3 regions of the Niveibacterium microcysteis genome follow, and region 2 is predicted to be linked to each of the others. Evidence: predicted binding sites of a transcription regulator. Region 2 holds the regulator's gene; each other region holds the start of a gene.
What was found. The regulator FNR, encoded in region 2, switches genes on or off when oxygen is low (the NO sensors DNR and NnrR bind a similar motif). The targets are predictions, from matches to a motif close to TTGANCTAGNTCAA.

Region 1 (6,473 bases), 1.6 Mb from region 2:
CGAGCGCCGCTTCGGAGCGCGGTACCTCGATGTCACCCTCCTCGCCGAGCGGTACTGCGATGTCGGTGTTGTCACCCACAAGGCGGATGCTGATGTCCGAGGCCTTGACCGACTTGTCGGCCGATTTCACCTGCATGCGCATGCGTACCTTGTCGTGCTCGACGCGGTCGATCTGGCTGAAGAATTTGTAGGCGTCGGCGTACGGCATGATCGCCGGATCGCGTACGCCTTTTACGACCAGTTTCTCGGCGGGTGCGTCGGTGGCGGGCAGGGGCGCTTCCTCTGCGAGGGCGACCAGCGGGCTGAGCAGCAGAGCGAGGGCGATGCGTTTCATGGCAGGTCCTGGTAGTCGATCTGCCGCGATTCTCGCGGCGCCGTGGATCGACAAAGTGTCGGAAACGTAAGCGTTTGTCAGTGCTGCAGCGTCAGTGCGAGTGCAATCGGCAGGAAGAGCAGCGCGAACAGGTTGCCGATCATCACGATCGAGGCAACTTTTTCAGGCTCCTGTCGGTAACGCTCGGCGAACATGAAGTTGAGCACCGCGGGTGGCAGCGCGCCGAACACGATCACCAGCGCGCGCTGCAAGGGCGGCAGCTCGACGACCGACACCACCACGGCTGCGACCAGCAGGCCGCCGACCGGCCGCAGCAGCGCGCCGCCAACGCCGATGCGCCAGGCGTGGAAGTTGGCGTCGGTGAGGCGCACGCCAAGCGAGAACAGCATCAATGGGATCGAGATGTCGCCAACCATCTTGATCGCGAGCATCAGCGGCGGCCATACCGCAATGCCGGCGCCGCCGACTGCGATGCCCGCGAGCGTGGCGAGCACCGAGGGCACTTTCCAGATCGTCGCGAGCCGGGTCTTGTGATCGAGCAGCCAGGCGCCGTATGAGAAGTGCAGGAAGTTCGACACCATGAACATCACCACGGCCGGCGCCAGTGCCTGCTCGCCGAAGGCCAGCACCGCGAGCGGCAGGCCGAGGTTGCCGCAGTTGTTGAACATCGTCGGCGGCACCAGCGTCTTCACCGCTACGCCGCTCAGGTGCGCGCCAATCCAGCCGACGATTCCGAACGCGATGACCATGAGGACCGAGATGCCGGCCAGCGGCAGGAAGTCGCCGAGGTGGAACTCCTTCGATACCAGCGCCGCAAACACCAGCGCTGGCACGAAGACATCCATGTTCAGCTTGTTCGCGACCGTGAGATCGGGCTTCGCGCGGCGTGCGACGAGCCAGCCGAGGCCGACAATGGCAAAGAGCGGGAACAGGATCGAGACGATGCGCAGGAACATGAGGCTATCCGCCGGTTGGAAAGCGGATTCTAGCCAGCCGGCGCCGGCCGGCCATCCGTAGTGTTACGTGCCAGCCGCCGCTGCACAGCAAAAAGGGCGCCGAAGCGCCCCTTGATCATGCAGTGCCGTGTCGGTCAGAAACGGTAGCCAACGCCGATACCGATCAACCACGGATCGATGTTCAGCGTATCGACGACGACGCCACCGGCCTTCACATCGGTGCCGATCCAGGTCTTCTTGATATCGGCATTCAGATACCACTGCGGGCTGATCTCGTAATCGAGGCCTGCCTGGAGCGAAGCGCCCCAGCTGGTGCGCTCGATATCGATGCCGGCTGGCAGATCCACATCCCAGAAGCGCGTCATGTTCACGCCCAGGCCGACGTAGGGTTTGAACGCCCCCATCGGGTGGTGGTACTGCAGCATGAAGTGCGGCGGCAGCTGCTTGACGGTGCCGATCTTGGTGCCGCCGAGCTCGATGTCGTGCGTTTGCGGCACGCTCAACACCACTTCCAGCGCGAAGTTCGGCGTGAAGAAGTAGCTGATGTCGAGGTCGGGCAACCACTTGTCGCTGGCCGTGACTTCTGCTGGCAGCAAGTTGTCGGTGTTGCTGTTGTCATTGATCATGCTGACGGCTCGGCCACGTACAAGCCAGTTACCGTCGGCAGCGAATGCCGCCCCCGCGGCAAACATGCTGGTCGCGATCGCCCCCGCGATCGCAGTCCGGATGATGCTGGACATAACTCCCCCAATTGATTGATTGTTGCTGTGCAGAAAAACTGCACGTGCAGTGTGGTTTTTGGGGGGCGCTGGCGTTTGAGCCGCATCAAGTGTTCAAATTCCAAGCCCAGGCCGCTTGCAATGACTGTCGTTTTTTCGCAACCGGTTGATCTGTAAACACCTTTTTCTCGAGCGCACCGCGATGCACCGCTACTGGCTTGCCGACGTTTTCACCGACCGCCCGTTTTCGGGCAATCCGCTGGCCGTGTTCGCCGACGGTGCTGCAGTCGATCCAGGGCAGATGCAGGCGATTGCGGGCGAGCTGAATCTCTCTGAAACCGTCTTCGTGCTGCCGCCCGATGATCCGGCCCATACCGCGCGGGTGCGTATCTTCACGCCTGCGAGCGAGCTGCCCTTCGCCGGTCACCCGACGGTTGGCACCGCCCTGTTGCTGGCACGCTTCGCAGCGCAGCCGATGGCGGATGGTGAGCATCTGCTGGTGCTGGAAGAGGGCGTCGGGCCTGTGCCGGTGCGAGTGACCGTGCAGGGCGGACAGCCGGTACGGGCTGAATTCGCCGCGGCTCAAGCGCCGAGCTTTGCACCGGCGCCGCAGCGCATCGCCGCGATGCTCGGCCTCAGCGAGGACGACATCCTGCCGCGCAGCAGCGTGGCGTCGTGCGGTGTGCCGTTCTTGTGCGTGCCGCTGCGCAACCGCGCGGCGCTCGCGCGCATCGTGCCGAACAATGCCGAGATGCAAACGGGCCTGGCGGGTCTTGCGCACGGCATCTACGCCTACACCGAGGATCTCGATCGCCCCACCTTGCTGCATGCGCGCATGTTCGCGACCGGCCTTGGCATCGTCGAGGACCCGGCGACCGGTTCGGCCGCAGCCGCGCTTGGCGGGCTTCTGGGCACCCATGACTCGCGCAGCGAAGCGGACCTCTCGTGGGAGATCTCGCAAGGCGAGGATCTGGGGCGGCCGAGCCGCATCGTTGTTACCACTGAGATCCGCCAGCGACGCGTCGCTGCGGTGCGTGTCGCGGGGCAAGCCGTCTTCATGGGCGAAGGCCAGCTCTTCACATACTGAAATCAAACGAAACGAATGACCGACATGGATATCCAGCGTATCGGCGTAACGCCGCGCTATGCCGACGCCGTGGCATACGGCGGCGTTGTGCACGCCGTTGAAGTGCCCGCGGACGAACGCGGCGACATCGCCGAGCAGACGCGGGGCTTGCTGAGCGCGCTTGAAGCGACGCTTGAGCGTGCCGGCAGCAGCAAGGCGCGGCTGCTCACCGCGACGGTCTACCTGACCGACATGGCCGACTACGACGGTTTCAACGCGGTGTGGGATGCCTGGCTGGTGCCGGGGTGTGCGCCGTCGCGCGCCTGCGTCAAGGTGGCAGGGCTGGCGCGTGCCGGCTGGCGAGTCGAAGTGGTGGTTAGCGCCGCGGCGGTTTGAGCGCTCAGATTGGCCTGCGGGCCCAGCTCACCCGCAGGCAGGGGTAACGCTCGCCATCTGGCATCTCATGGTATTCGGGCGTCTGCTCGCAACCACCGAGCCGGCGGTAGAACGCGCGCGCCGCGAGATTGGCCTCCAGTACCCACAAGTGAAACCCGGTTGTGATGGCGCGTGCGGCCATCCGGTCGCACAGCGCCATCATCAGGCGCCGGCCCAGCCCTTCGCCTCTGAGCGCGGGCTGTACATGCAGGTTATCGATCAGCGGCCCCCATGCCGGGTCGGCATCCGGACACAGGCAGCCGAAGCCGAGCAGGCCGCGGCTGTCCTCCATCAGCAGCACTTCCAGCGGCGCATCGGCGCCATTTACCAGGCGTGCATGCCACAGCGCGGCACGTTCGATGGCGAGCGTGCCGTCCAGGTAGTCATCGCGCAGCACACCGCGATAGGCGCTGCGCCAGCTCGCTGCGTGCAGTTGTGCGACGGCCGACGCATCGGCTGCGCCGGCAATGCGGAAGCGGAGATCCTCTGCGATCAATGCATGTGCTCGTGCGTGCTCATGTCGCCAAGCGGCCGCACGGCGGCATCCACCGTAATCTGCTCACGCTTGCCGCCTTGTTCGACTTCCAGCGTCAGCTTCACGATGTCGCCATCCTTCACCGGCTCCTTCAAATCGAGCAGCATCACGTGATGGCCGCCGGGCTTGAGTTCGACAGTCTTGCCGGCCGGCAGCGCGAGCTTCTGCACCGGGTTCATCTTCATGTTGTCGGCCACCATCTTCATCTCGTGCACCTCGGCTTTGCCGGCGATTGGCGACGAGGCGCCGACGAGCGCTGCACCCTGTGCGCTGCTCAGTCGCATGAAGGCGCCCGTGGCCTTCTGCGACGGCGTCGTGCCGCGTACCCAGGCGCCTTCGACCTTGACGTCGGAAGCGAGAGCGCTTCCCGTGCCGAATGCGAGCAGAGAGGCGAGCAGTGAAGCGATGACGTGGTGACGCATGCGGAACTCCTTTGAAATGGGTGAGCCGATCAAACGCAAGCCGCGATTGTAGGGCGAGTTTCCAGTTGTGCCGCGGGTGCGCCCGGCGCTGCTGCCGCGCACAGGGCGTGAGCGCGCGCTATTCTCACTGCTTCATTGGCAAGGACATCTGCGCATGGATCAGGATCCTGGCGCGCGAACGCGCATCGACAAATGGCTCTGGGCCGCCCGCTTCTTCAAGACCCGCAGTCTCGCGACCGAGGCCGTCGAGGGTGGCAAGGTGCGGATCAATGGCCTGGGCGTGAAACCGGCGAAGGAAGTGCGCCCGGGTGACCGCGTGGCCTTCAGCAATGGCCCGGTCAGCCGCGAGGTCATCGTGCTCGGCATTGCGGACAATCGCGGCCCAGCCCCGGTGGCTCAGCTGCTCTACGAGGAGACGGCGGAGAGCATCGCCGCACGCGAGCAGTTGGCCGATGCCCGGCGCCTGAAGGTGGAGCCGGCCGCCGAACGCCATGGCCGACCGACCAAGCGCGAGCGGCGCGACTACGAGCGTTGGCGCTCGTGAGCCGGGCCGGTTGCACTCTGTAAGAATCGTGAATGCGCAGCGTCGCGTGCGCGCGCTAGAGTGGCAGGCATGGAACGAAAAACGCTGATCTGGGTGATCGATGACGACCCCGAACTGCGCGCGCTGCTCGCCGAATATCTCGACCGCGAGGGATTCGACACGCGCGTGTTTGCCGATGCTGCCGATCCGGTGCGCCGCCTGCCGCGCGAACGCCCCGATCTGCTGGTGCTCGATCTGATGATGCCGGGTGAGGATGGCCTGTCGGTCTGCCGCCGCATTCGCGCCACCGGTGACGATGTGCCGATCATCATGCTGACCGCGCGCAATGATCCGATCGACCGCGTCGTTGGCATCGAGATGGGCGCCGACGACTATCTTGGCAAGCCCTTCCTGCCGCGCGAGCTGTCCGCCCGTATCCGCGCGGTGCTCAAGCGCCGCACCGCGCCGCGCGCTGGCGCCCCGCTGCCGGAAGAAGAGGCCGTCAGCTTCGGCGATTGCCGGCTCGATCTCTCCAGCCGAAGCCTGTGGCGACGCGGCGAGCGGATCGAGATGACGACCGGTGAATTTGCCCTGCTTGCTGCGCTGGCGCGCCATCCGCATCAGCCGCTGACGCGCGAACGCCTGATCGAAATCGCGCGCGGACCGGAGTCCGAAACCTACGAGCGCAGCATGGATGTGCAGATCTCGCGCGTGCGCCGCTTGGTCGAACCCGATCCGGCACGCCCGCGCCACATCCAGACGGTGTGGGGTGTGGGCTATGTGTTCGTGCCGGATCCGCCCGACGCCGCTGCCCCATGAGCCGACTGCGCCGCTGGTCGCAGTCGCTCAACCTGCGCCTCGCGCTGATCCTGTTCCTCGTTCTGGGTGGCAGCTACGGCCTGATGGCCTGGCTGCTGCAGACCCATGTTGCCGACCTGCGTGCCACCCAGGCGGCGCAAACAATCGCCGCGCGTGTCAAGGCCGCCGAAGCGCAGCTCGCCCAGGCGGGCGGCACGGTGCGCGACGATGTCCGGATCGCCGAGGGCGATGAACCGCCGATGTTCGGCCGGGGCCGCGGCTGGATGCACGCGCAGCCGCCCGGTGCGGACGAAGGTCGGCCGCCGCCTTCCGGTGGAGGCCGTCGCCTCCCGCCTGACGGTGATCTGGGCGGCCCTGGCGGACCGCCGCCCAACGACGCCGACCCCGGCGCGCCACCGCATCTGCGCGGCCATGGCCTGCGTGTTGAACAGTTCGAAACCGCGCTGACCCAGGCGCTCGGGCGTAGTGCCGAGATTCGCCCCGGCGGCATGCGCGGCGAGGGGCCCGGCATCTGGATCCGCCTTGCCGGCGACGCGCCGAAGTGGCTGTGGGTGCCTGCTTCCGCACTGCCGTTTCCGCCGCCTATCCGCCGTTTCGATTCAGCGATCGTTGTGCCGGTACTCGGCTTCGTGATTGCGTTCGCGGCGGCGCTGTTCCTCGTCGT
Region 2 (6,473 bases):
TATCGACGCCTGCGACCAGGTGATGGACAAGATGAACTATCCGCGCGGCCTGATCCGTTACTCGACCGAGAACGCAGTCCGGAAACACTGGGGGCGCAAGGAAATCATTGCTCACGTGATGAGACCGCGGACGTTAATCTACAGCGCCGTGCTCTGCTGCATCTGTATTGCGCTGGTGTGGGGCATTGCGTCGCGGCAACCAGTTCGGATGGACATCATCCGCGACCGTTCGGTGATGGCGCGCGAGGTCGAAGATGGCCTTATCGAGAATGCCTACACGCTTCAGCTGATGAACGTGGCCGAGACCACGCGGACGGCTGAGATTTCGGTCACCGGAATGGAGGGTATCCGCGTGCTTGGCGATACGAGAGTGGCGATGGACCCCGCCGCAACGAAATCCGTGACGGTTCAGGTGCGCGTACCGCCGGAGGTTGCGCCGAAGGGGGCGCACAAAATCTACTTTGAGCTGCGTACGACGGACAACGAAGTTGTGCTGCGCGAAAAATCAACCTTTTTGATGCCATGAACTCGACAACACGCTCTGCAAGTCCCGCCCGCCCATGGTATCGGGAGCCTTGGCCCTGGATCCTGATGGGCCTGCCCGGCACCGTCGTGGTGGCAGGCTTCATCACCTTCTACCTCGCGGCTCACAACACGGACGGCCTGGTCGTTGACGACTATTACAAGGAGGGTCTCGCGATCAACCGGACCCTCCGGCGGCAGGAGGCCGCGCGAAAGCTCGGGCTTTCGGGTTCGCTTGCTGTCGAAGGGGGGGGCGTGTCACTTGTCTTGAAGGCAAACGACGCTTACGTCTTGCCGAACCAGCTTCGACTTCGTATCGCTCATCCGACGATTGCGGGGCAGGATCAAGTGGTCAGCCTTGTTCGCACGGAGGGAGTCTTCCGTGGCGTGATGCATCCGCTTGAAGCAGGGCACTGGCAATTCCTTGTCGAAGATGAGGCCCAGACGTGGCGGATCGCTGTGAGCGCGAAGATGCCCACCACGGCGCCGCTGACTTTGGTGCCTGGCGCTTGACAAGCGAAACTGACTGGCGGCGATAATGGGTCGCTCGTAGTCCTGACTGCGAGCGCGGCGCCGCCCCGTATCGACAACGATGGGACGGATCTGTAGCGGAAAGTCGGTCGGCGCGCTGTCGTTCAGTGCGTGCGACGTAGGAGGCGGACGATGCAGAAACTGGTTCTCGTACTTTGGCCGTCGTTCTGGGTTGCGGTGGTGGCGGAGGCCCTGTTCTTCACTGTCATCGACCCGGCAGAGTTCTACTTGTTCGGTGCGCAGGTCGACTTCTCACCCATCGCGACGTATTCGATTGGCTTTGTAGGCTTCTGGGCGATCTGTGCGGCGTCGAGTTTCGCGACTTTGTTCTACATGCGTACGCCGCAGGAAATCAACCACCTGCCGCCGCGACCGCACCATAGCGCGCATCTTCATTGAGCGATGCGCCGTGTGGCGGCGCATCGCTTGGTCGTTCAGCGGTAGACCAGCACTGGCACCGTCGTGTGGGTGAGCACCTTTTGGGTTTCGCTGCCAAGCAGGAAGCCTGCGACGCCCTTGCGGCCATGCGACGCCATGAAGATCAAGTCGCAGCCATGCGTTTTTGCCGCATCGATGATCGCTTCGTAGGGTAGGTCGCTTACCGACGTGTCGCAGTTCGCGACGACGCCGGCCTTCTCTGCCTCTGCGCGTGCAAGCGCCAGTATCCGTTCGGCCTCTTTCTTCGTTGCGTCGACAAACTGATCCGGCGTCACCGGGACCAGCAGGGCCCCTTCGCCGTACAGGGGTATCGGGTACTCCTGCTGCGCAAAGAAGAACGTGATGCGCGCCCCGGCTTCTTTGGCGAACTCGATCGCCCGGGTAACGGTGCTGCTGGACAATTCCGACCCGTCCGTTGGAACAAGAATGTGTTTGAACATCTTCTGACCTCCGGCGATATACGGCAATTTGATCTTAGGCGGCAACCAAGCGGTGGCGTTGACACCGGTCAATCGCGTGCTGCACTGCAATGACCGTCGCCCAAGCGCTGAGTAACATGAATCTGGGTGGTTCGGATGGGAGGCACCATGGAAACCGTCGAAAACGTAGCTGTCGGTGGTGAGGCGCGATCCACCGAGCATAAGCTGTCGCTTGGTGTGGTTCGGCAACAGATGGCTGCAAGCGTAGACCCCTTGGGCATCGTTGCGCCAGTGATGCACGCGCAAATCGCTTGGTGCTTGCATCCTCTGGAGTTTGCCGAGCGCTGGAGCCGCTTCTCGGCTGACGCCTGGGCGCTTGCGTGCAACGGTCTTGCGCGAGCGGTTGGGGCACATGTCCCGGATGTTGTGCGACCTCAAGCCGATGACACCCGGTTTGCCGACCCGGTGTGGTCTCAAAGTCCGTCCTGGGCCGCCTTGAAGCAGTGGTACTTGCTGTCAACGCGGCATGCGCAGGACATGCTCTACGCGACGCCCGGGCTATCGGGGACGGAGCGCCGCCGCGCGGCGTTCTGGTGGCGGCAATGGCTCAATGCCGTGGCGCCGACAAATTACTTGGCACTCAACCCGGTCGCACAACGTGCGGCGGTCGCCAGCCAGGGTCAAACGCTTCGGTCCGGCTGGCAGAATTTCCTCGATGACCTGCGGGCCGGGGATATCCGAATGGCTGATCCCGCCGATTTCAAGGTTGGGAAGAACCTTGCGACGACGCCGGGCGAAGTCGTTGCCCGCACCCGCCTGGTGGAGGTCATCCACTACACCCCGACGGCGGATACGGTTCGACAAACCCCGATCGTGATCGTGACGCCATGGATCAACAAGTTCTACATCCTTGATCTGACGTCGAAGAAGAGTCTGGTGCGGCATTTGCGCGATGCGGGCTTCGACGTGTACATCACTTCGTGGAAGAACCCCGATGCAGCGCTCCGCGACGTTCGTTTCGATGATTACCTGCAGGAGGGGGTGGATGCGATAGTTCAGGTCGCTCGCCAACTATCCGGGGCGGACAAAGTACATGCGGTCGGGTACTGCATCGGAGGTACGGCCTTGTCGATGTACATGGCATGGGCGAATCGCCACTACACGCCGGATGAGATGCCGGTTGCACACTGGACGCTATTTACGACTTTGGTGGACTTCGCCAAGCCGGGCGACGTGGAAGTCTTCATCGATGAAGGGAGCGTTCGCTACCTGACGCGGGCCATGGAGCAGCGCGGTTACCTCGACGGCCGCGACATGGCTACATCGTTCCGCTTGCTGCGCTCGAACCCGTTGATCTGGCAATACGTGGTTCAGGGCTACCTGATGGGCGAAAAGCCGCCGTCGTTTGACGTGCTCTACTGGAACATGGATACCACGCGCATGCCCTATGCCATGCATGCGTGGTACTTGCGAGAGCTCTACCTCAAAAATCGCCTGATTGAGGCCGATGCGCTGACCGTCGCCGGCGAGTCGCTCGATCTTGGGCGGATCACCCAACCGCTGTATGCCGTTGCGGCCGAAGACGATCATATTGCCCCGTGGCGGCAGGCATTTAGGGTCGCCAATTTCGTGCGTGGAGACAAGCGCTTCGTACTCTCGTCCAGCGGTCATATCCTCGGGATCGTCAATCCACCCGTACAGCCGCCGAAACGCGAGTACTGGATCGGTACGGCGCACCGGACCGACAGCGCGCATGGTTGGCGTGAGCGCGCCGACCACCACGCCGGAAGTTGGTGGGACGATTGGTTCAGGTGGCTGGACGAGCGTTGCGGTGAGCGTGTCGCGCCGCCACCCGTGAGCAACGATGCCTTTCCTCCGCTTGCCGCTGCTCCCGGTGACTACGTCATGGAACGCTAACGAGGCCGATGGATTACCTGCTGCTCAAATGTCTTCATGTCGGCTTCGTGGTGCTATCTGCCACTGGATTCATCGCCAGAGGTATCGGCGTCCTGATTGATGCGCCTTGGGTGCGCCAGCGTTGGGCGAGGGTGGTTCCGCATATCGTCGATACCGGATTGCTCGCCTCGGCCGTCGCCTTGGCCTGGACCCTTCGCGTAGCGCCGTTTCGTGACGACTGGTTGACCGCGAAGGTGCTTGGCTTGCTTGGCTACATCGTTCTGGGGTCTTACGCGCTCAAGCGCGGGCGCACACGCCAAGCAAAAGCGGCCACATTTGTGGCCGCTTTGTTGGTGCTGGCTTACATCGTGTCGGTCGCGCTGACAAGACGACCGACGCCATGGTGGTAACTACACGTTCGCGCGGCCAATCAGTCGGCGCAGTCCATCCGCATCCAGAATCTGGATGTGCTTCTGGTGGACGCTGATCAAGCCGTCATCCTGGAATTTGGAGAACGCCCGGCTCACTGTCTCCAGTTTCAGACCGAGGTAAGAGCCTATCTCCTCGCGCGTCATGCGAAGGTGGAACTCCGAAGCGGAGTACCCACGAAGGCGCATGCGTTGCGATAGGTTGATCAGGAATGCAGCCAGACGTTCTTCAGCGCGCATCGACCCGAGCAGCATCATGATGCCTTGCTCGCGGACGATCTCGCGGCTCATGAACTTGTGGAACTGGCGCTGCAGGGGTTCGATGCGGCGCGAGAGTTCTTCGAGCCGTTCGAACGGAATCATGCAGACGTCTGAATCCTCAAGTGCAACCGCATTGCAGACATGCCGATCCGTCGAGATGCCGTCGAGTCCGAGGATCTCTCCGGCCATCTGGAAACCGGTGACCTGATCCCGGCCGTCTTCGGTCAGGATGTCGGTCTTGAAGAAACCGGTGCGAATCGCATAGATTGCTTCGAAAGGCTCCCCAGCACGGTATAAATGCTGCTGCCGCTTGACCTTCTTGCGTGCAGTGATGAGGCCGTCGATCCTTTCAAGATCGACGTCGTCAAGACCAACGGGAAGGCAAAGCTCCTTGAGGTTGCATTGGGTGCACGCGGTGCGAAGATTGACGGCCGTCAGCGGAATCGTGGCGGGTTTTTCCAAGGCGGGTGCTCCAAGTGGGCTAGTTGATGGCAATCAAACGGCTCCGACCGAGTTCATGACACCTTCCGGCATCCACAGAGAGAAAAAAACAAACAATGAATCAGAATGAGCAGACGCCGGTCTTCGACCGCGATCTCATCCAGCGTTTCGACGTTTCCGGCCCGCGCTACACGTCGTATCCGACCGCGGACAGGTTTCACGAGGGCTTTGGGCGCAGCGACTACGCAAGACATCTAGGTCTGCGCGCGCAGGGCGGCCTCAAAAAACCCCTCTCATTATATTTCCACATTCCATTCTGCGATACGGTTTGCTTCTACTGCGCGTGCAACAAGATTGTCACGAAGGACCGTAGCAGGGCGGAGCGCTACCTGCGCTATCTTGACAAAGAAATGGGTTTGGTCGCCGGACAGCTCGCCGGCTCGCACGATGTTTCACAAATGCACTGGGGCGGCGGCACACCGACCTTCCTGTCGGACAGCGAGATCCGCGAATTGTTTCGTTCGATCCGCCGGCATTTCAACCTGACGCCCGGTGGCGAGTACTCGATCGAGGTAGACCCGCGCCGCGTTTCCGCTGAAACCGTTGCGCTGCTTGGGGCCGAGGGCTTCAACCGGATGAGCGTCGGTGTTCAGGATTTTGACCCGATCGTCCAGAAAGCCGTCAACCGCATCCAGTCTGTTGAGGAAACCGCGGCGGTCATCGCGGCCGCGCGCGCGAATGGTTTCCGTTCGGTCAGTATCGATCTGATCTACGGATTGCCGTTCCAGAGCGTCGAGCGCGTCAGCCAGACGCTGGATCGCGTGCTGGAGATCGCCCCGGACCGTCTTGCACTCTACAACTATGCCCACCTGCCGACGCGCTTCATGCCGCAACGGCGGATCAATGCGGGCGACTTGCCGAGTGCGGACCAGAAACTCGAGATCCTGGGCATGGCGATTTCGAAGCTGACTGACGCGGGCTACGTGTTCATCGGCATGGACCACTTCGCGCGGCCGGACGACGAGATGGCCGTGGCTCAGCGCAACGGGCGTTTGTATCGCAACTTCCAGGGCTATTCAACGCACTCGGACTGCGATCTGTTGGGCTTCGGCGTTTCCTCCATTGGCAAGGTAGGCCCGGCCTACGCACAGAGTGCGAAGACGCTTGAGGCCTACTACGAGATGCTCGATCGTGACGAGCTCCCTGTCGTCCGTGGCTACGAGATGATGTTCGACGATCAGCTTCGTTACGCGGTTATTCAGAGTCTGATGTGCCACTTCTCGCTGGATTACGCGGCGTTTGAGCAGGCCTGGGGCATCACGTTCTCCGAGTATTTTGCCGACGAGATCGAAGCGCTGCGGGCCCATGAGCGTGATGGCCTGTGCATCGTTGGCAAGAAGGGGGTCGAGGTAACGACGCCGGGTCGCATGCTGGCGCGCGTATTGGCCATGGCGTTTGACGCGCATTTGCGCGGTGATCGCGAAGTCGTCCGCTACTCCAAGGTGATTTGAGCCTCGGCCGGCCGCTACACTTGCGG
Region 3 (6,473 bases), 1.0 Mb from region 2:
TCCACCATGTTCAGCCTGCGTCGCATTGCGCTCCGTCGCATCTTCCTGCCCCTTGCCGCCCTGGTACTCGCTGGCTGCGCCACCGCGCCGCCCGAAGGCATTACGTCGGTCACACCCTTTGATGCTGCCCGCTACACCGGCAAGTGGTACGAGATCGCACGGCTGGACCACAGCTTCGAACGCGGCCTGAGCGACGTCAGCGCACGCTACCGCCAGCAGGCCGACGGCAGCATCGAGGTCATCAACCGGGGATTCGATGCGCAGAAAAACGACTGGCGCGAAGCGGTCGGCCGCGCACTGTTCATCGGCGACACCAACCGGGCCTCGCTGAAGGTTTCATTCTTCGGCCCCTTCTACGGTGGCTACCACGTCGTGCGGCTTGATCCGGATTACCGTTGGGCGATGGTGGTCGGCCCGAGCCGCGACTACCTGTGGATCCTGGCGCGCGACAAACAGCTCGCGCCGGAAGTCCGCGACCAACTGATCCGCGATGCCCAAGTACTCGGCTTGCCGACCGACAAGCTCGTCTGGGTGACGCACAGCCGCAGCGACGGCTGAAGGCAACGCCGTTCAGGCCGCAGCGGGCGTCCAGCGCCAGCTGTCCATCGCCAGCGCGGGGCCATCGAACACCGAGAGAAAACGCTCCACGCCGACCCCGTCGCCCGCTGCACCGAGCGCGACGAACAGGGGCAGGAAGTGCTCCGGGCTCGGGTGGGCACGTAGTGCATCCGGCGCACGTTGCGTCCAGTCGAGCAGATCGTCGATGCGGCGCGCTTCGATCGCAGCCGCGACCCAATCGTCAAACGCTTTTACGTAAGGCATCGGCTCAACCGACTGGCCCAGCAGATCCGGCCGCCGGAAGGCGTCGCGCAGATTGTGCGTGGTGTGGCCGGAGGCAACGATCAGCACATCGTCCGCTACCAGCGGCGCCAGCGCCTTGCCCACCGCATAGTGGTGGCGGGCGCACAACTCCGGCTGCACCGACAACTGAATCACCGGCACATCGGCCTTCGGAAACATGTGCAGCAGCGGCACCCAGGCACCGTGATCCAGACCACGCGCGCCATCAATGCCGGCAGTAAGGCCAGCGTCGCGCAGCAGCCCACGCGCCTGCTCGGCCAAAGCCGGCGCGCCCGGGGCCGGGTAGCGCAAGCGATACAGCGCATCCGGGAAACCGCCGAAGTCGTGGATCGTTGCAGGCGCCTCGGCGCCGGTCAGCATCGGGATACCGGTGTTCCAGTGCGCCGACACCGCGATGATCGCGCGCGGCCGCGGCAAGGATGCACCGAGCTTCGCCCAGGCCCTGGCCGCGTCGCTGTCGAGCATTGCGTGCAGCGGAGAACCATGCGAGAGAAACAGGACGGACTGGGCAGCAGCGGTGTTCATGATCAATTCCCGAATGAGGTGACGCGGGTCGGCACGACCCGCGTCACGATGGCAAGGCTTACTTCAGCAGACCTTCGGCACGCAGCGCCGCCTGAACTGCCGGGCGCGCCGCAACGCGGGCGTGGAAAGCGGCCAGCACCGGCCACTGGGCGAGGTCGATACCGACCCACTGGCTCCAGTTGATGACGGTGAAGAGGTAGCCGTCGGCCACGGTGAACTGGCTGCCGGTGAGGTAATCCTTGCCCTGAAGCTGGCTCACCACATATTCGAAGCGCTTGGCGAGCAAGGCCTTGGCGGCATCCTTGGTCTCGGCCGGTGCCGTCGGGTTGAACAGTGCGCCAAAGGTCTTGTGCAGTTCGGAGTTGATGAAGGTCAGCCACTCCTGCAGGCGATAGCGCGCCATCGTGCCATTCGCCGGCGCAAGGCCGCTTTCCGGCTTCTGGTCGGCGATGTACTGCACGATCGCCGGGCCTTCGGTGAGGACTTCGCCGCTGTCGAGTTGCACGGTCGGCACATAGCCCTTCGGATTGATTGCGGTGAAGTCGCCGCCGTCGGCCATCTGCTTGGTCTTCAGATCCACTTTCACGAGTTCAACCGGCAGGCCGGCTTCGAGCAGCGCGATGTGCGGCGAAAGCGAGCAGGCGCCGGGCGAGAAGAACAGTTTCATTTTGGTTTCTCCGTTGGGTTGAGGGTTGAGCTGTAGCGCCGGGCAACCCATGGTCGCCCGGGGGTGTGAATCAGGCAAAGGCAGGCACCGCGACGGGCTTGCGACCATCCACCGCGAACGCGCCAGCACCGAGCAAGCCCTGCACGATGGTTGCCACGGTCAGGAACACCGGATATTCCCAGCCGCCGTTAGGCGCAGAAAAGACCCATCCGTTCCCGAGATGCGCCCAGCTTGCGCCAAGCAGCACCGGCGTGAGCAGCGCGGCAACCAGGCGGGTGCGCCAGCCGAGCAGTAGCGCGATACCCCCCAGCAACTCGGCCGCAAACACCGGGTAGGCCAGCATGCCGGGCAAACCGAGCGATGCAAAGAATGCGGCCGTACCCGGCAAGGTGAAGACAAGCAACTTCAAAAGTGCGTGGGCAACGAACATCAAGCCAAGGCTGATGCGCAAGACGAAGGTGCCGATCTGGGCGGTTTGTGCGTGTTCCATGTTTGCTCTCCTCTGTGGGGTTCGCGAAGTGCGATGGAGCGCAGTCTGCAATCAATACAAAAAGGGATAAAGTAGCCGTACGACAATTATTTATTGCATTAATCGGGACAATTGAATGGATCGCATCGAAGCAATGACGATCTTCACTAAGGTGGTGGAGCTAGGCAGTTTCGCCGCTGCAGCGGAACATCTGAAACGCTCCACCTCCGCCGTCTCACGCCAGGTAGCGCAACTCGAAACCTTGCTCGACGCCCGCCTGCTGCATCGGACCACCCGCCGCCTCTCGCTGACCGAGAACGGCCGCGCCTACTACGAACGTTGCGTGCAACTGCTGGCCGACATCGCCGAGGCCGAAGAACTCGCCGGCGCGCGCGACCCAAAGCCACGCGGCACCCTGCGCCTCACCGCCCCGATCAGCTTCGGTGTGAGCCACCTGGCGCCCGCCATCGCGGCCTACGTGGCGCGCTTCCCGGCGGTTCGCGTCGACGTGGCTTTGTCAGACCGGCAGGTCGATCTGATCGAGGAAGGCCTGGATCTCGCGATCCGCGTGGGCGAGGTCGGTAGCCAGACGCTCGTCGCGCGGCCGATCGGCCAGGCACGCCTGATGATTGCCGCGGCCCCCGCCTACCTCGCGGCCCATGGCGAGCCCCGCCATCCGGACGATCTGGCACGGCACGCTTGCCTGACTTACGCCTACGCTTCGGAGGGTTTGAACTGGGTGTTCCGCGGCCCCGAGGGCGAGCGCATCAAGGTGCCGGTGCGCGGACCGGCTCACGCCAATAGCGGCCCGCTGCTGGCCGAACTGGCCGCACAGGGGCTCGGCCTGACCTCGGCGCCGGACTTCATCCTGCAACCGCTGATCGACAGCGGCCGGCTGGTCGAAGTGCTCGGCGCCTGGCGCGCACAGCCGCTGACGATCTACGCGGTGTATCCAACGCGCCGCCATCTGTCGGCGGCAGTGCGCGGCTTTGTCGGCCACCTGAGTGACTGGCTCGCGAATGCGTGCGCTGGAAAGAAAACAGGCGCCCAGACCTGAGTCGGGACGCCCGTCGCGCTAAAGCCGCCGCGTTCAGTTACCGCAGCCGCAGCCACCCGCACCGTTGCCACCGCAGCCGCCACCAGCGCTCTGCTGGGCGGCTGCCTCGGCGTAAGCGCCCAACTCCACACGGAAGTCGATGACGATGTTGCCCGGCTCGCGCGCCACATAGTCAATCTTGATCTGGTCGCCATAGCGGTGGCGGATCTGATCCAGCAGGGGCAGCGGATCGTGGTCGTTCTGGAAACGCATCACGTCGCCATCGTTGAGCGACTCAAGCGCGCCAAAGATTGCGGCGTGGCGGAAACGCTTGGAAATGGCACGCGCATCAAAGCCGAACACGCCGTTCTCTTGCGCAAGGGTGTCGGAACACGACATGGATCACCTCTTGGGGTTCGTTGGGGTGCAGCCAGTTTCGCGGCCACACGGCTTTGTTTCCTTGAGCCGGAACAAGCGGCCGGACGCACAGTCAGGGATAATGCACACCCAGTTTCCGCGGCAAGCGTCTATACCCAGAAGAGCGCGCACGCCCAGCAAGGACTACCCCCATGCAAACAAAATCCCCCCCGCGCCTCGCGGCAGAAGCCCTCGCCTTTTTCCTCGACTTCGACGGCACCCTGGTTCCGTTCGACAAACCCGACGAAACCGTGCCCTTGGTCGACGATGGTCTGCGCTCGTTGCTGACCGAACTGCGCAACCGTGCTGACGGCGCGCTGGCGATGGTCAGCGGCCGCAGCATCGAAGTCATCGACAGTCTCTTTGAACCGCTGCGCCTGGCCGCTGCGGGCGAGCATGGTGCCGAATGGCGCTTCACGCCCCACGCCACGCGCGAGCAACTGGTGCCGCCGCCGGGCCTCGTCACGGCCCACGCCGCTTGCGAGCAATTCGCCAACCTCACGCTCGGCGTGCGTTTCGAGCGCAAGGCCTTGTCGATGGTGCTGCACTTCCATCGTCACCCTGAGCTGCGCGAGGCCGCGGCGAAGGCGGCTGAATCCGGCTGCCTGCCCGGCAGCGGCGTGCGCGTCATGCACGCCCGCGGCATGGTCGAAGTCAAGCCGGTGGAAGCGAGCAAGGGCGCGGCGATCAACCGTTTCATGCAGGCCTTCCCCTTCGCCGGGCGCAAACCGGTCTTCATCGGCGACGACATCACCGACGAAGATGGCTTCCTCGCCGTCAATGCGCTGGACGGCATCTCGATCAAGGTCGGCCCCGGCAATTCGCATGCGCGCTATCGCCTGCCCGACGAGGACGCGGTGCGCGACTGGCTGGAACAGTTGCTCGATTGAGCGTGGCGCAGGCCGACGCACCGGATTCCCGCCTGCACATCTGGCAGGGGGACATCACCACCCTGGCGTTCGACGCCATCGTCAATGCCGCCAACAGCAGCCTGCTGGGCGGCGGTGGCGTGGACGGCGCGATCCACCGCGCGGCCGGTCCGCAGCTGCGGCAGTATTGCGCGAACCTGGGCGGATGCCCCACTGGCGAAGCGCGCATCACGCCAGGGTTTCGCTTGCCGGCTCGCCACGTACTGCACACCGTTGGCCCCGTGTGGCGCGGCGGGTCGCACGGCGAGCCCGGTCTGCTGGCCGCCTGTTTCCGAGCCTGCTTGGCGCTGGCCAACCAGCATCAGCTCAACACCATTGCGTTTCCGGCAATCAGTTGCGGCATCTACGGCTACCCGCCCGAACTCGCGGCACCGATCGCGGTCGAGGAATCGCTGACGGCGCTGGCGTGCCGCGATAAGCTTCAGATCACGCTTGTCGCGTTTGACACCGAAATGGTCGAACACTTCGCCACCGCCCTGTCTGGCCGACGCGGCGCTCAGGGCCAGAAGCGCTGATTGCGACCGATGCAGCGGCAGGCCAACCCCACAGGCAAGCGCGCCGCCCCAAACGGATCACCGAGAACACCAATCGGCCATGACGCCGCCGCGTGCGTGGCTTGCGCATTTTCTGACCGTCTTTAGCAGGTGCTGACCACGATGCCGCAGCTCCCCCGTCTGCTCTTCACCCATACGATCTACAACGGGATCGGTTGCGCCGCTGGCGTGCTGTTACTTGCCCTCTGTGGCTACATGGTCGGCGGCTTCGCGCTCGCGGCGGTACTCTCCAGCGGTGCAATGGCGGTCAGCATCGCCGACGTGCCGGCGCCTGAGGGCCACAAGCTGCGGCAGCTCCTGCCCGCATGGCTGGGCACCGCACTGGTCACGCTCCTCGTCAGTGCGAGCCACGCGCAGCCGATTTTGCTTGGCTTGGAAATCACCGTCGTCGGCTTCGTCGCCGGTCTGCTCAGCGCATGGGGTCGCCTCCTGCTGCCGATGGGCTTCAGCCTCGTACTGGCAACCGTGTTCGCCATGGCATTCCCGCTGCCGCCCGGCACTTCACCGTGGGGTCACGCGGGTCTGTTCATGCTCGGCGGGCTCGCCTATCTGGTCTGGGGCTGGAGCCTGTCGATCGCGCTGGCGGTGCGGACTCGCCAGCAGGTGCTGGCCGACGCGCTCGACGCCTTCTCGCGCTACCTGCGGCACAAGGCGCGCTACTACGACGCCGCCAGCTCCCTTGATGCGGTGTACCTCGATCTGATCCGCGAACACGCCGCGCTCGCCGAGAAGCTGCAGGCCGCGCGGGACTTCTGCTTCTACCGTATCCGCCCAGGTCGCCGTGCCGAACTCGCACGGGTGCTCTACGCCTTGCTCGACGCCTACGAACACGCGCTGGCTTCGCAGACCGACCGCGAGCTGATGCGCGCACGCTATGGCGACAGCGCAGTCATGCGCGAAATGGGCCAACGTGTCGTGGAAGCGGCGGACGACATCGAAGCCGTAGCAGGGGCGATCGTGCGTGCGCGGCCGGTGCCGGTATTGCCCGATCGCAGCCAAGCCTGCGCCGCAACGC

Region 1: the regulator FNR is predicted to act here: its motif matches at 2,106-2,119, upstream of JY500_RS01640 (OmpW/AlkL family protein).
Region 3: the regulator FNR is predicted to act here: its motif matches at 4,019-4,032, upstream of JY500_RS13760 (DUF2249 domain-containing protein).

Annotation. Positions count from the first base shown of each region.
Region 1 covers NZ_CP071060.1:355,014-361,486, forward strand. The annotation lists gene JY500_RS01630 (hypothetical protein) at 1-334, opposite strand, end outside; gene JY500_RS01635 (AEC family transporter) at 412-1,290, opposite strand; gene JY500_RS01640 (OmpW/AlkL family protein) at 1,425-2,030, opposite strand; gene JY500_RS01645 (PhzF family phenazine biosynthesis protein) at 2,212-3,096, shown strand; gene JY500_RS01650 (RidA family protein) at 3,121-3,471, shown strand; gene JY500_RS01655 (GNAT family N-acetyltransferase) at 3,476-4,006, opposite strand; gene JY500_RS01660 (copper chaperone PCu(A)C) at 4,003-4,467, opposite strand; gene JY500_RS01665 (RNA-binding S4 domain-containing protein) at 4,622-5,011, shown strand; gene ompR (osmolarity response regulator transcription factor OmpR) at 5,081-5,809, shown strand; gene JY500_RS01675 (ATP-binding protein) at 5,806-6,473, shown strand, end outside.
Region 2 covers NZ_CP071060.1:1,986,031-1,992,503, forward strand. The annotation lists gene ccoG (cytochrome c oxidase accessory protein CcoG) at 1-526, shown strand, start outside; gene JY500_RS09020 (FixH family protein) at 523-1,035, shown strand; gene JY500_RS09025 (hypothetical protein) at 1,186-1,452, shown strand; gene JY500_RS09030 (universal stress protein) at 1,488-1,931, opposite strand; gene JY500_RS09035 (PHA/PHB synthase family protein) at 2,163-3,827, shown strand; gene JY500_RS09040 (SirB2 family protein) at 3,836-4,216, shown strand; gene fnr (fumarate/nitrate reduction transcriptional regulator Fnr) at 4,217-4,957, opposite strand; gene hemN (oxygen-independent coproporphyrinogen III oxidase) at 5,053-6,447, shown strand.
Region 3 covers NZ_CP071060.1:3,027,698-3,034,170, forward strand. The annotation lists gene JY500_RS13735 (lipocalin family protein) at 7-558, shown strand; gene JY500_RS13740 (DODA-type extradiol aromatic ring-opening family dioxygenase) at 571-1,386, opposite strand; gene gstA (glutathione transferase GstA) at 1,445-2,053, opposite strand; gene JY500_RS13750 (DoxX family protein) at 2,124-2,543, opposite strand; gene JY500_RS13755 (LysR family transcriptional regulator) at 2,659-3,579, shown strand; gene JY500_RS13760 (DUF2249 domain-containing protein) at 3,613-3,957, opposite strand; gene otsB (trehalose-phosphatase) at 4,128-4,865, shown strand; gene JY500_RS13770 (O-acetyl-ADP-ribose deacetylase) at 4,868-5,419, shown strand; gene JY500_RS13775 (FUSC family protein) at 5,561-6,473, shown strand, end outside.